3 regions of the Micromonospora sp. WMMD812 genome follow, and region 1 is predicted to be linked to each of the others. Evidence: riboswitches for the same ligand, from Rfam matches in the RefSeq annotation. Region 1 holds a riboswitch; each other region holds the start of a gene.
What was found. Region 1 has a riboswitch for cyclic di-AMP ahead of O7603_RS28675 (hypothetical protein). Riboswitches for the same ligand answer to the same signal wherever they lie in the genome.

Region 1 (4,892 bases):
GGGCGCTGACCCGGGGCGCCCGGCGCAACGAGGTGCGGCGGGCCGGCTTCGACGGAGTCTTCGCGGCGCTCTGGGCGCAGGCCCGGCGCCTGGGCATCGACCGGCTGCCGGAGCAGCGCGCCTTCGAGGACGAGATCGTCGATCGGCCGGAGTTCCGGGAGTTCCTCAAGGCCTGGTGGCCCCGTCTGCACCCGCGACACGTGCTGGGCTGGCTGGCGCGCCCGGGACGGCTGCGCCGGTACGCCGGCGGTGTCCTGACCGGGCGGGAGGTGCGGCTGCTGGAGGCGGCGTACCGGACGCTGGACACCGAGGGGCTGACCGTCGCGGACGTGGCGCTCCTCGACGAACTGGACGCGCTGCTCGGCAAGCCGGTCCAGCCGCCCCGGCCGAAGCGCGACCCGTTCCAGCTCGCCGGCGGCGTACGCGAGCTGAGCACGTTCGGCGATCGGCAGCGGGCCGCGCGGGCGGCGGCGCGGCAGCGCCCGGAGGACTACCGGGAGTACGCGCACGTGGTGGTGGACGAGGCGCAGGACGTGTCGCCGATGCAGTGGCGGATGATCGGCCGGCGCGGACGGCTGGCGTCCTGGACGGTGGTGGGTGACCCGGCTCAGACCGCGTGGACGGGTGACCCGGCGGAGCTGACCCGCGCCCGGGACCAGGCCCTGGGACGCCGTCGCCGGCACCAGTTCACCCTCACCACGAACTACCGCAACTCCGCAGAGATCTTCGCGGTGGCGGCGGCCGAGATCCGCCGGCTCGACCCGGACCTCAGCCTGCCCACGGCGGTCCGCTCCACCGGGGTCGACCCGGTCGAGCTCGTCGTGCCGGCCGCGCAGCTCGAGACCAGCACGGTGGCGGCCGTGACGGGGGTGCTCGGCGAGGTGGAGGGGACGGTCGGGGTGATCACGCCGGTGCCGCGCCGCGATGAGGTGGCCGGCTGGCTCGGCGCGCTCGGCGTACCCCGCCTCCAGGTGGTGACCAGCCTGGAGGCGAAGGGTATGGAGTACGACGGGGTGGTGCTGGTCGCGCCGAGCGAGATCCGGGCCGACCCGGGATCGGGCGTCCGGACGCTGTACGTGGCGCTCTCCCGGGCGACCCAGCGGCTCACCACGATCGACCCGACCCGCTGACGGGCGAGGCCGCCACGTCCGGGTCGGTTACGACCAGTCACTTGCATACATAGCGATGTGAGCATATATTTGACCGGTCGGGACCGTCGGCGGAGGGTGGGCTGGTGGGCGCAGGTCATGACCACCACGGGTCGGTGGCGAACGCCGCACAGCACCACCGTGGCCGGCTCTGGGCAGCATTCGCCCTGTTGAGCAGCCTGATGGCGGTCGAGGCGGTGGCCGCGTTCCGCACCGGGTCGCTGGCCCTGCTCTCCGACGCCGGGCACATGTTCACCGACGTGCTCGGCATCGGCATGGCCCTCGCCGCGATCACCGCCACCCGGCACGCCAACCGGGACCCGCAGCGCACCTTCGGCCTCTACCGGCTCGAGGTGCTGGCCGCGCTGGCCAACGCCGTCCTGCTCTCCGGCGTCGCGGTCTACGTGGTGGTCGAGGCGGTCGGCCGGTTCGGCGACCCGCCGGAGGTGCTCGCCGGTCCGATGCTGGCGGTCGCCGTGCTGGGCCTGCTGGCCAACCTGGTCGCGTTCGCGCTGCTGCGCCCGGGAGCCGGGGAGAGCATCAACCTGCAGGGGGCCTACCTCGAGGTGCTCGGCGACCTGCTCGGCTCGCTCGGCGTGATCGGCGCGGCGGCGCTCATCGCGGTGACCGACTGGTGGTGGGCCGACCCGCTGGTCGCGGTGGCCATCGGCGTGTTCATCCTGCCCCGCACCTGGCGGCTCGGGCGCGCCGCGGTCCGCATCCTGGTCCAGGCGGCCCCGAAGCACCTCCAGGTGACCGCGGTACACGACCGGCTGGCCGCCGTACCGGGCGTGGCCGGCGTCCACGACCTGCACGTCTGGACGCTCACCTCGGGCATGGACGTGGCCTCCGCGCACCTCACCATGGCGCCCGAGGCCGACGTCGGCGCGGTGCTCACCGCCGCGCGGGCCGCGCTGCACGAGGACTTCCACATCGACCACGCCACGCTGCAGATCGAGCCCGGAGCGACGCCTGGGGCCTGCGGGCCGGTTGAGTGGTAATGAGCACAACCTTAATTCTGTGTGTGTATTGTCCACTTATGCCGGAATTATCGGTAACCACGGCAGCACCGAGAGTCACATCTGCTGCGCAGGCCCCTCTGGCACCGGTAGTCTCGGTCCCGGCCTCCGGCAGGCGGCGCCCATCGGCGCCGGCGGTGGCCGTCGCCTAATCGCCCGACGCGGCGAGCCGGGGAACCATGTTCGTGGGGTGCATCCGCATCAGCGGTAGGGATCTTCCGTCCCGAACCCGTCAGCTAACCCGGTCGGCGGCTGACGGAAGGACATGTGCATGCCAGTAGTGGCACCCGTACGACGACGCGCCGCCCGGATGGCGGCCCTGATCGCCGCGACGCTCGCCCTCGGCGTCGCGATCGCCCCCGGCACCGCCGCCGCGGCCGCTCCCCCGACCGGCCGGCTCGCCGCCGCGCCGGGCCAGGACGACGAGGGCGGCAGCCCCGCCCTGCGCGCCCAACTCGAGGCGGCCAGCAAGGGCTACCTGGACGCGAAGGCCGCCCTCGACCGGTCGGTCAAGCGGCAGGAGCAGCTCACCGGCCAGTTGAAGACCACCGAGGCCCAGTTGGGCGTCCGCAGCGAGAAGGTCGGCGAGATCGCCGGGGTGGCCTATCGCACCGGTCGGCTCGGCACGGTGTCGGCGCTGCTCAACAGCAACACGCCGGACGGCTTCATGGACCGGGCGGCCGCCCTGGACGCGGTCGCCGCCAACGAGGACCGGGTGCTGCGCGACCTGCTGGAGACCCGCGACGAGGTGACCCGCACCCGGACCGCGCTCGACGGCGAGATCCGCGAGCAGCGCAAGCAGGTCGCGGTGATGGCCAAGCGGAAGGAGCAGGCCGAACGGGCGCTGACCGTCGCGAACAACCGCGCGGCCACCACCACCGACAGCTCCAACCGGGGCACCTCCACCGCGACGGCCACGCCGGCGCCGCGCAACTCCGACGGCTCCTGGCCCTCGGAGTCGTGCAGCGTCAACGACCCGACCCCGGCGAACGGCTGCATCACCCCGCGCCTGCTGCACGCGCTCAACCAGGCCAAGGCCGCCGGGTTCACCCGGTACGTCTCCTGCTACCGCAGCGGCGGCTCGGGTGAGCACCCGAAGGGCCGGGCCTGCGACTTCGCCGCCCAGAAGAGCGGCTTCGGCGGCGACGCCACCGGCGGCGACAAGACGTACGGCAACAACCTCGCGGCGTACTTCATCCGCAACTCCGATCGACTCGCCGTGCTCTACGTGATCTGGTACCGGCAGATCTGGCTGCCCAGCAGCGGGTGGAAGTCGTACAGCGGGGCCGGCGGCGACCCGTCCAGCGACCACACCAACCACGTGCACCTCTCGGTGTACTGACCCAGGCCCGCGGGTGGTCCGCCGCGCGTGGCGGACCACCCGCGTACGCACGTCGCCGCCTCGGCTACGTCCCGGGGCGTAGCCGCGGTGTCGCCGGTCGCCGGACGAGGCGGCGCGCCGGAGCGGGCAGCATCACGGCATGACCCGGATCCCGCCCGGCACCCGCAAGGCGCTGCTCACCGCGCACCTGGTCACCTCACTGGGGTGGCTCGGCATCGACCTGGTCCTGCTCACCCTCGGCGTCGCCGTGCTGCGCGGCGCCGATCCGACCGTGGTCTACCCGGTCACCGCGCTGCTCGGCACGGCGCTGTTCGCACCGCTCAGTGTGATCGTCTGGCTGGTCGGCGTGGTCAGCGCGCTGCTCACCCCGTGGGGGCTGCTGCGGCACCGCTGGGTGCTGGTCAAGCTGCTGATCACCACGGTGATGGTCGTGCTGGTCCTGGCGCTGCTCACGCCGAACCTGCGCGCCGCCGGCGAACTCGGCGCGGCCCTGCCGGCCCGCGACCGGGCCGACCTGGTGATCGCGCCCGCCGTGTCGACGACCCTGATGGTCGTCGCGACCGTCCTGTCCACGTACAAGCCGTGGGGCCGGCTGCGCCGGGCCGTCCCGGTCGCGACCCGCCGGCGCCCGGCGGTGGCCGGACGCCGGTCGGCCTGACGGTGGGCGGTCAGCCGGCGGGCGTCGGGCCGCCGTCCCGGTCGAGCACCGCGCCGAGCCGGGTCGCCAGCGCCAGGTGGGCGGCGCGGGCCTGCCGGAAGGCGTACCCGAACAGGGGCGCCGGCGCGGAGAGGGTGATCTCGACCTCGATCCGGAGCAGCCCACCCGGCTCGGCACGCAGCCGCGTGTGGTTGCGCACCGTCGTGGCGGGCCACTGCCGCGCCACCGTGACGACCTCGTCGTCGGTGCTGATCAGCACATCCGCCCGGTAGGTCACCGGGAATCGGACCGGGCCGGCGGCCAGCCGGTCGGTGATGGCGTAGCTGGCTCGCGCGCCCGGCCGGGGCGGAAGCTCACGCACTCCGACGATGAGCGGGTGCAGCTCGCCCTGCCGGCTCAGGTCGCCCAGCAGCGCGGCGGCCTCCGCCGCGCGGCACCGGGCCTGGACGGTGTAGCTGAACGAATCGCGCCTGAGCACACCGTCTCCCCACCGCCGTCGATCGCCCGATCGTCGCGTACGCCGCCCCGGCTGGCAACGCCCGGACGGCCGCCGACCGGATACCGCGCGTTCGGGTCCCGTTCGCATGACGGTCAACCGGCGGGGAATCAGGCGCGGAGACGGGCCGAGGAGAGGTGGCGGGACCCATGGACGGATACGAAGCATGAGCGGGCACGTGATGGTCTTCGCCCCCACGCCCCTGCTCACGGTGACGGTGGACCAGCCG
Region 2 (4,892 bases), 2.5 Mb from region 1:
GATTGTCGCGAAGATCCTCAATGCCTCTGAAGCCAAGCCTTGATCAACGGGACCGGAGCAGCACCCCAGCTCGGAGGTGGAAGGAGTGCCGGCGTTCCATCGCGGGCAGCTAGGCGCAGCCGGGGTCAACTGCCTTCGGGACGGAGTCGAGCGCCGGGGGGACGAGGTCCTTGACTCCGAGGTGCTCCCCGGCGAGGAAGTGAAAGCCGCGTTCTCGGCTGGATCGATGCCCGATTCACTCGGCAAGCGCAGGGTGGCCTTATCGCGAAAGAGGAGTTCACCGCGACCGCCGCCCGCGCCGCGCAGGGCCCAAAACAAGTCCGGTTGCCGGTCGTGGTGGCAGTCCACGACGGTTCCGTCAGGGAGTACGACCTGTGCGCCGACGAGGTGATCGCAGGTCAGGCCGTGCTTGCGACCGAGCAGGTCGGTCCCGCCGCCAAGGGGGGCCGGCGATGCCGACGGTGGGACCGCACCCGGCGGGCAGGGTCGCGCCGCGGGCATGCAGCGCTGCGAATACGTGTCGCGGGCGGGCACCGGTGCCGACGTCCATCGCAAGGGCAGGCGCGAGTCGGAAGCTATGCGCAGTGTGACGACGAGTCCTGAACAAACGTGCAGGCGCAGACTTGCGGTGGCGGCTTGCTACGGGTGGCGAGGAATAGTGCGGTTTGCGTGGTCTGATAGGGCGGTGGAACTACGGGAGATGCGGGCGTTCGTCGTGGTCGTCGAGGAAGGGAGTCTCTCCGCCGCTGCCCGTCGGCTGCACGTGACGCAGCCCGCGCTGTCCCAGACGATCAACGCCCTCGAACGGCAGCTCGGTTTGCGGCTCCTGGTCCGCAGCAGCACCGGCGTGCGGGCCACCGAGGCGGGCATGACCCTCCTGGCCGAGGCGCGGGCGGTTCTCGCGCGGTACGACCAAGCAGTGGCCGTCGTCAACCGGCATGCCTCGACGGGCGGCGGTATGCTGCGGCTCGGGATCCCGCTGGAGCTCCCGGCCGACCTGCTGACCCGGCCGCTCGCCGACCTCGCCGAGGCCCATCCAGAGACCCGGGTGCAGGTCCGGCACATGCCCACTGCGGCGCAGTTCGAGGCGCTGCACGCCGGAGATCTCGACGTCGGGCTGGTTCGGGAACACCCGATCGGCACGGACCTGGACGCCTTCCTGGTGGTGGAGGAACGGCTGGGCGTGCTGCTGGCAACGGAACGGGCCGCAGCGCTCGCCGGGCCGGACGGAATCCGGCTGGACGACCTCGCCGGGCTGAACTGGGTCGGATTCCCCCGGTCGGGCAGCCCCGCCTGGTACGACGAGCTGACCGCGATCCTGCGCAGCCACGGGCTGGATCTCGGACCCCCCGCACCCGAAGGGCAGGCGCTGATTCCCGAGGTGAAGCTGGCGGCGGTGACCGCCGGCGGAGCGTTCGCGCTGGCGCCGCCCGGATGGTCGCCGCCACTGCCCGGCACGATCACCTGGTCGGCACTGGTCGGGCACCCCCTGATCCGCCGCACGTGGGCGGTGTGGCCGGCCAGTTCCCGTCGGCGCGACCTCGGCCGGCTGGTCGCCGCCCTCGGGGCGCAGGGGACGGACCATCTCCCGGCGGCGGCCGAGGCCCGCCCATTATGACGGCCCGCCACGGACTTGTTTCCCGCCGCTCGGCACGTGCTGGTGACGGTGTAGGCCGAGACTGACGCGACGATCGACGCGGTTGATCTTGACCGTTATCTGTTCAAGCCATGGCACCCGCCGGCGGAGAGGCTGCATCCGATGCTGGACTCGCTGCTGGAGGCGTGGCCGGCCAGCGCGGCAACCGCCACTGACCAGAGCTAGCAGCCACGGTTGGCAACCTGAACTGCACCCGGGGCGTTTCGTCTGCGGTTCCACCGGACTCGTAAGGCCGTTGCCGACATCCTCATGGCCACGGGCCGCGAATCACAACGGATCAAACCGAACGGTCCGGCCCTACCGCAGGTTGAAATGTCGGATCAGAGCCGTCAGTACATCGACGAGAGTATGCCTGCGGGCCGATGGACGAGATCTCTGCCGTCGACCTCACCGCACCCGACGAAAGGTGTGCCCACTACGGGCGACCCAACGGCGCGCGTGGTCGAGCAAATCTTCCGCGCGGTGATCGACGCCACTGACGGTCGGTTTCTGCCAAGCCCCATTTACGCCCATGAAATTTCGATCGCTGCGGCAACCGCGGCCGTAGGACGGTGCGCCGATAAACGGCCCGGCCAAATCGCGCCGGACCATACTAGCTGAAGACGCTCTGTCGCGCGATTCGAGCGAGTTATAGCTGCCATAACGATGGAGCTTGCAGGCGAGAAGTCAAGTTTGTAGCGTCGTACGTCCGACCGGGTCGTCGAGTCATCTACGCGATGACGCTCGGGCCGGATCGCCCAATCGCGATCATGCGAGCCGGGAAAATCAACCGAACATCGGGGGTGCACCCGCGGGCCCGACGGTCATGGTCGGCCGCATCCTCCCGCCCGAACCCGTCAGCTAGTCCGGTAGGGCGACATCGGAAGGAGAAACGCATTTGTTCTGCTCTCCGGCTGGTCGACGCATAAATCTCCCACCCCGCCGTGCCATCCGGGGTGGCGTAAGGCCGTTTCGTCAACTGTTCTGGCCCATTACGTCCGATAATTGAGGCTATTCGAGGGATCATCGTGACTGAGGAACGTTCTCGCAATTTGTTTCGACGCGCCATGTTGCACCGCAGTCATAGAGTGGCGCCGCTGTTGGCCGTGCTGGTAACCGCCGCCACGGCCGCGGTGGCCAGCGCTCCTGGGCATGAGCCCACCGCTCCCGGCGCGGCAGCCGCCGCCTCGGGTTCGCTGGTCATGGCCGATGTCGCGCCCGCCAAGGCCACGGCCACGGCCGGGTCCGATCCGGCCACGGCCACCGCTCAACCCGCGGCTCCGACGGTCCCGTCCGAGAAGATCCTGGACACCTCGTTCGAGTATCAGATCAACTTCTACTATTGCGGACCAGCCGCGGTGCACAACGCACTGACTGCCCTCAGCATCGACGTCAGCCAGGAGAAACTCGCCGCCGGGCTGGGCACCACGGTCCACGGCACCGATTCCGCCTTCGACACGACCCGCATGCTCAATGACGCGATCGGTGCCGAGATGTACCAGACGAAGGAGATCACGGGTCAGGAAGCCACGCCCGCTCAGATGGACCAACTGCAGGCTGAGGTCGTACACGCGACCAGCAGCGGCCATGCCGTGGTGGCCAACGTCATCGGCGGCGCGACCGACGCCAGCGGGGTCTGGCACGACTTCGCGGGCGGCCACTACGTCACCCTCATCGGCTACAGCGACGATGGGCGCGCCGTGAAGGTCGCCGACGCCTCCGGCATGTATGGCTCCAACACCTACTGGATGAGCACGATCGACATGGCCAACTGGATCGCCACCCGCGGCTACTCCGCCTGACCGCACGCCCCGCGCGCGGCCGAGAGTGCCGCTCGCGGGGCGTGCCCGCTCCGTCTGGAGGGCTCCGACGTCCGGGTGGACGCAGATGGTGCCTGCGGTGAGGTCGAGGTCGCGGGCGAGGCCGACGAGTTCGCCCCAGCGCATGCCGGTGTAGGCGGCGGTGAGGATCATCACCCGCGGGCGACGATGGCGGCGACCTGCTCAGTGCTGGCGTGGGGGCGTTACGTGCGGATGCCCTTCTGGATTCGCAGCGCAATCGTGATCTTCAGGCTGGTGACGATCACTTGCCGGCGAGGCTGCTCCCTCAGGGGGGTGTCAAACGAACGGCACCTCTCTGTGTCAACCCGTCGGCAACAGAGAGGTCTCCGTGTCCGTGATCATGGTGCGATAGACGACGTCGGCGAGGCGTCGTTTGAGGCAGCGCATGGCTTCTTTGTGGGTCTTCCCGGCCGCGCGTTTGCGCTGGTAGTAGTCCCTGCCCGGGCTCGGCCGCTGGGTTTGGGTGATTGCCATGACGTGCAGGGCATAGTTCAGCTGGCGATCGCCACGGCGTCCGGGTCGCAGCGCACCCCCCGGGTACGCGCGAGATAGCTGGCCAACTCCGCTCGCAGTACGGGCAGGCCCGTCGGCTCGGGGTAGTCCAGCGTGCCGCGCGACGCCGTCGCCATGGCGCGGCGGACACTGGTCGCCCAGGCCGTTCGCGGGAACGAACCGAGATCAGGAATCCCCGGCCGCAACTCGATGACCGGCTCGGACGCCGTCGACGGCCGCGGTTGCCGCCGCGAGTCGGGCAGATCGTGGCGTACGTCCGCGACCTGGGTGCCCGAGCCGGGCGCCGACACCAGCCACCCTTCCGCCACCAGTTGCGCGTACGCCTGCACCACCGTGCCGCGGGCCAGGCCCAGGTCGGTGGCGAGGCTCCGGCTCCCCGGCAGACGTGAGCCGGCCCGCAACCGGCCGGTCCGGATGCTGTCCCGTAACGCGTTCTCCAGCGAACGACTCGGGAAGCCCGCTCCCCGATCGAACTCCAGGTGCAGGTCAAGTGACTCCGCCACCCGCCAACGATCTCATTCCTGAGGCAGCGGCGGCGTGTTCGGCAACGACACGGGCAGTTCGGTGCCGGCGGAACGCGCAGGCACCGTGACGGAAGGACGGCTACCTGGGGTACGCGTCAAGCGGCGGGACCCGCTCGGTTGATCGCGGGCCGCCGACGGTTGCCACTGGAACTGGGTCGCTCTCCGTCGAGGTGCGCGCCTACCTGGATACCCCGCGCGACCCGACTTCATCTGTGACGCATCGCGATCAGGTTGCCGGCGGGGTCGGCGAGCAGGACCTGTCGCCCGCCGGGGCCGGAGATCGCATCTCCGCGGACCGACACCCCGGCGCCACGGAGCCGATCGATCTCGGCGTCCAGACTCTCCACGATCAGGTGGATGCGGTTGCGACCCGGTGTG
Region 3 (4,892 bases), 2.8 Mb from region 1:
CGTCACAGCGGTCGGACCGTGACGGCTGTCGGACCGTGAGGAACAACGTACCGAACCCGGTGGCGATCGGGCGCGGTCAGAGTCGGTGCCGCACCCAGACGTTCGGCTCGACGTAGACGGCATAGTCGTGCGCCACGTCGCACTGTACCGGCACCAAGGCGCCCGGCACGCGCACCGGCCCGCTGGTGTCGAACGGCAGGCCCGTCCAGCGGCGCCAGTCGGCGAGCGTTCCGGTGATCGTCATTGAGCGGGGAGCGACGCGTTCGATGGTGCCGCCGGCGCGGACGTGGACCCGCAACCACGGGTCGACCGGCAGGCCGTCGGGGCGGAGCTGGGCGGCGTACTCGGTCATCGGCAGGTCCGGTCGGGTGTGCTTGCCGCTCGGACGGACCGGTGCGACCAGCGTGTCGTAGCCGCGCTTCGCCACGCCCTGGCGCATCGCGTCGAGCATCAGCGCGGACAGCCCGCCGCCGCGCCGGTCGGGGCGGATGCAGATCTCCAGCGCCGACACGATGTTGGTGTCGGCGCCGCTGAGCCGGTTGATGGCGGCCCGCTGGATCACCCGGTCCCAGCCGCCGTCGGGCAGTTCGTCCTCCGTCCAGCGGAACGGCACGGCGTACGCCCGCGCCACGGCGCGGCCCGGCTCGTCGGTGTCGATGGCGGCGAACACGAACTCCGGGTACAGGTCGTGGGCCACGGTGTAGTACACGGCGCCCATCGGATCCCAGAGCATGAACGGCGGCCACGCGCCCTCGAAGTCCTCGTCGAGCAGCGGGGCGACGTCCGGGCGGTCCGCCAGGCACACGATGTCGAGGGTCACGGCCGGAACCGTAGAGGGTCGACCCCCGGTGTGCACGGCATATTCGTGGCCGCAGCGCGTCAGGCGGCCGAGGCGGTCGCCTCCGACGCACGCGCCGCCGCGCCCGCTCGACGGGCCGCCGGCCGCACCGGAACGCCCGACCAGCCGGGGTAAGCCACCGTCTCGCCGGTCGCCTCCGCCGACTCCTCGGCCTGCGCGATCTGCAGCGCCCGCTGGGCGTTGTTCCACGGCGTGCACGGCCACGCCTCGCCGTCGCAGAGCAGGTTGCGACAGCCGCCCTCGCCGTCGGGCTCGTGCGCGTCGGCCACCCCGAGGGCGAGCCGCCACAGCAGTGGGTCGGTCACCCCGTCGGGACGGTCGGCGCTGTCGTTGTGGCTTGTCTCGGACATGGCGGTCCCCCTCAGATATCTGTGCCGCCCTACCTTCACCGCTGACTCCCCCCGGCAAACCTGGACAGCGCGGCGGCCTGACCTGCCCGGTTCCCGTCCACGAAATTCTCTCCGACGCTGTCGATCCGCCCGCACTCCGTTCGTCGGCATGTCACAGCCGTCACGAAAGGACGCCGCCCATGAGATCAACCGTCGCCATCCGTCATGGAAACACCCCGGTCCGTCACCGCCGAACCCGGCTCCTGCTGACCTGCGGCACCCTCGCCGGTCTGGTCTTCCCCGTCCTGTCGTTCGCGCAGGCCCTCACCCGGCCCGGCTTCGACCTCCGTCGGCACGCGATCAGCGCCCTCACCCTGGGTGACCTCGGCTGGCTGCAGACAGGGGCCTTCGTCGTCACCGGTCTGCTTTCCGGCGCGTTCGCGGTGGGTCTGTGGCAGGCGCTGCGGCCCGGCCGGGCGGGCACGGCCGGGCCGGTGCTGGTCGCGGTGTACGCCGTGGCGATGGTCGGCGGTGGCATCTTCCGACCCGACCCCGCGTTCGGTTGGCCGCCCGGCGCCCCCGACGGGCTGCCCGACCAGATCAGCACGGGCAGCGTCCTGCACACGGTCTGCGGCGCCGCCGCGTTCCTCTCGCTGATCGCGGCCGGCCTGCTGTTCGCCCGCCGTTTCGTCGGCCAGCAAAGACCTGGGTGGGCGGCCTACAGCGCCGCCAGCGGCGTCGCCGCGTTCGTGCTCACCGTCCCGCCGTGGGGCGAGCAGAGCGCGAGCCTCCGTTTCGCCGCCGGAGCGGTGATCATCTCCGGCTGGCTCGTCGTCCTCGCGCAGCTGGTCCGTGCGGAGGACGAGTGACACCGGCCAAGGTCGCCGGATCCGACGGCGCCATGGCCGCGCGCCGCCATGGCACCACCGGCGGGTCACTTGCACGGCCGGGCGGGGTTCGCAACCCGAGGCGGCACCGTCCCGCGTGGACCGGTAAAGAGATTCACACGAAGTGGGCGATCGCCGCCAACGGTGCCTAACGACGGTCGAGTTCGCGAACGCGGACACCGAGACCGGTAACGCCTAATCCTGCCGCCGGTCGTCGGCACTCGTCACCCGGGCAGGAGCGGGGGACCCAGGTTCCTCGGTGCCCAGCGGACCGCTCGCGGCACCTCGGGGTGAAGCCGCCCACCGGCGGCCGGGCTCCTCGGCCCGAACCCGACAGCTCACCTCGTCGGCGTGGAGGACACATCACCATGTCAGCTACGTACAACGCCCGCCACCGGGCCGTGAACACCCGCCGCGTCGTCGTCGGCACCCTCGCGGCCGGGGCCGTCACCGGCGCCGTCGTTCTCTTCGGTACGGCGGCACCCGCCCAGGCCGCGGTCAACTGGGACGCCATCGCCCAGTGCGAGTCCGGCGGCAACTGGCACATCAACACCGGCAACGGCTACTACGGCGGCCTCCAGTTCTCGCAGAGCACCTGGAAGGGCTACGGCGGCACCAGGTACGCCGCCCGCGCCGACCTCGCCAGCCGCGGCGAGCAGATCGCCGTCGCCGAGAAGGTGCTCGACGGTCAGGGCATCGGTGCCTGGCCGACCTGCGGGAAGAAGGGCGGCTCGACGTCGAAGTCCACCGGCAAGTCCACCACGACGTCGGAGCGGTCGTCCGGCGGCGCGAAGTCGGGCGGGGAGAATTCCGGCACCCGCGGCGACCGGCGCAGCGCGCCGACGACCAGCGGTGACGCGTACGTCGTGCGGCCCGGCGACACGCTGTCGCAGATCGCGGACGCCCACGACGTGTCCGGTGGCTGGGAGTCGCTCTACCAGCGCAACAAGCAGGTCGTCGGGGACGACCCCGGCCTGATCTTGCCGGGCCAGCGGCTCAGCCTCTGACAACCTCGCGCGACGCAGGCTCCGGTCCGCGGGCTCGTCATCCTGGTTCGGGATCCGGGTTCGCGGACCGGTGACGGTGGCTCTGGCCCGGTGGATCCGTCCACCGGGCCAGAGCCTTGTCCGGGCGTCCGGGGCCGGTCCGGCGGATCGTGCCGGACCGGCCCCTGGTCCCGAGAAGGGACTCAGCGCTTGAGCGTGAAGGTGAAGTCGCCGGAGAGCTTGCCGCTCAGCCGGACAGCCGAAACGACCTTCCCCTCCGTGACCAGTCGCTCGACCTCGGCCCGGGAAAGACCGCAACCTTCAGCGATCAGTCGCAGCGGCCGGACCGGGATCCGCGCCGCGAAGCGGACCGAGACGTCGACCACCTCGCGGTCCAGGTGATCCGATCCGCCGGTGTCGAGGCGCCAGGCGTTGTCCCAGTCCAGGGCGATGCGATTACGACGCCGCACGACCGGATCCTGGAGCAGCTCAGCTGTCAGGCCAGGGTCGTTGTCATGCAGCCGGTCCAGCAGCTCAGGTCGTACGGAGCGCACAGTCATCCGCTCCAGGACCGTGAGCTTCGCCGTTTCCCCGCAACCGGTACAGAGCACGAGGAGCCAGGCGTCGATCAGCTTGTGGTTAGCGTTGACGCGAAATTTGCCGCTTGCCTGGAAGCGCCCGGACGCGCACGTGTGGCAACGGCGGAGAACGAGCGGCAGGCAGGTGGGCACGACAACCCAGTTATTGAGCACAGAAGTACACCGGTTCCAGTGAGAAGTCCGCAGCAAAAAGGAGCGCGGCGCAGATGCGCGACGCGCGACAGATCAGCGCTCGGGAGGTCTCACAGGGTGTACAACGGCACGTCCTTGCCTAGACGACCTGGTTCGGCAGCACGGTAATGGCGCACAGCGGCGCTGTTCCACCGGTTTTTGGACTAGGCGAAGTGGTGGATGTGGCCGCCCCGGCCCGCGTACGCCGGCCAGCCGTGTTCGGCCAACGCGTCCGCGCCGCGGGCCACGAACGACAGCCACGCCGCGCGCAGCGGGGCGCTCCGGTCGGTCACCTCGGCCCAGCTCTGACCGGCGAGCATCGGCGCCTGCCCCCACGCGGCCTCGTCGCCGAACAGCAGCGGCAGGTCGCTGCAGTGGCACGCCCGGTACGGCGACGTCGAGCCCGCGCCGTCGATGCGGTACGCGAAGACCCGCGCGCCGGCCGCCGCCAGCTGACGTGCGAACCGCATCGTGGGCCGGGCGAAGACGCGTCGGGTCGCCAACCCGATCAGCCCGTCCTCGGCGGCACGTCCGACCAGCGGCACGCGCCGGGACAGCGGACCGCCGGCGAGGAAGTACGCGATCTCCCGGTGCGTGGTGCCCAGCACCACCTCGAGGTTCTCCGCGCCGGCCCGGCACGCCTCCCGCCAACCCCGGACGTCGGGCAGCGGATCGGTGCCCGCCACCGGCCCGTACGCCGGGGCGAGCCCGAACCTGAGCCGCGCGGCCAGGTCCTTCTCGGCCAACCGTTGCGCGGTCACCACTTCGGCAAGCGAGGCGTCGTGCGGGTCCCGCCCCAGCCGCGCGAGGAAACGTTCGGCGACCCGCCCGGCGGTGGCGGCGCCGCCCAGGCCCAGGCCCAGCGGCGGGCTCTGCAACACGGCCCGGCGGAACAGCGGCCGCGCCTGCGCCACGCCGAGCAGGCAGGCGACCGAGTGCGCACCCGACGACTGGCCGATCACCGTCACGTTCTCCGGGTCGCCGCCCAGGTGCGCGGCGTTGTCGCGGACCCAGCGCAGGGCCTCGATCTGGTCGAGCAGGCCCAGGTTGCCGGGGGAGAG

Region 2: it holds a riboswitch for cyclic di-AMP, as region 1 does, so the genes downstream of both, O7603_RS07320 (C39 family peptidase) here and O7603_RS28675 (hypothetical protein) in region 1, are expected to answer to the same signal.
Region 3: it holds a riboswitch for cyclic di-AMP, as region 1 does, so the genes downstream of both, O7603_RS08445 (transglycosylase family protein) here and O7603_RS28675 (hypothetical protein) in region 1, are expected to answer to the same signal.

What each region holds. Positions count from the first base shown of each region.
Region 1 covers NZ_CP114904.1:6,182,566-6,187,457, reverse strand. The annotation lists gene O7603_RS28685 (AAA family ATPase) at 1-1,130, shown strand, start outside; gene O7603_RS28680 (cation diffusion facilitator family transporter) at 1,235-2,149, shown strand; cyclic di-AMP (ydaO/yuaA leader) riboswitch at 2,303-2,434, shown strand; gene O7603_RS28675 (hypothetical protein) at 2,439-3,509, shown strand; gene O7603_RS28670 (hypothetical protein) at 3,649-4,167, shown strand; gene O7603_RS28665 (SRPBCC family protein) at 4,178-4,645, opposite strand; gene O7603_RS28660 (PfkB family carbohydrate kinase) at 4,830-4,892, shown strand, end outside.
Region 2 covers NZ_CP114904.1:1,587,149-1,592,040, forward strand. The annotation lists gene O7603_RS07315 (LysR family transcriptional regulator) at 686-1,618, shown strand; cyclic di-AMP (ydaO/yuaA leader) riboswitch at 2,382-2,528, shown strand; gene O7603_RS07320 (C39 family peptidase) at 2,665-3,438, shown strand; gene O7603_RS07325 (hypothetical protein) at 3,778-3,951, opposite strand; gene O7603_RS07330 (GntR family transcriptional regulator) at 3,969-4,493, opposite strand; gene O7603_RS07335 (VOC family protein) at 4,721-4,892, opposite strand, start outside.
Region 3 covers NZ_CP114904.1:1,848,171-1,853,062, reverse strand. The annotation lists gene O7603_RS08460 (N-acetyltransferase) at 77-820, opposite strand; gene O7603_RS08455 (hypothetical protein) at 880-1,209, opposite strand; gene O7603_RS08450 (DUF998 domain-containing protein) at 1,389-2,057, shown strand; cyclic di-AMP (ydaO/yuaA leader) riboswitch at 2,258-2,441, shown strand; gene O7603_RS08445 (transglycosylase family protein) at 2,444-3,082, shown strand; gene O7603_RS08440 (DUF1062 domain-containing protein) at 3,265-3,792, opposite strand; gene O7603_RS08435 (carboxylesterase family protein) at 3,996-4,892, opposite strand, start outside.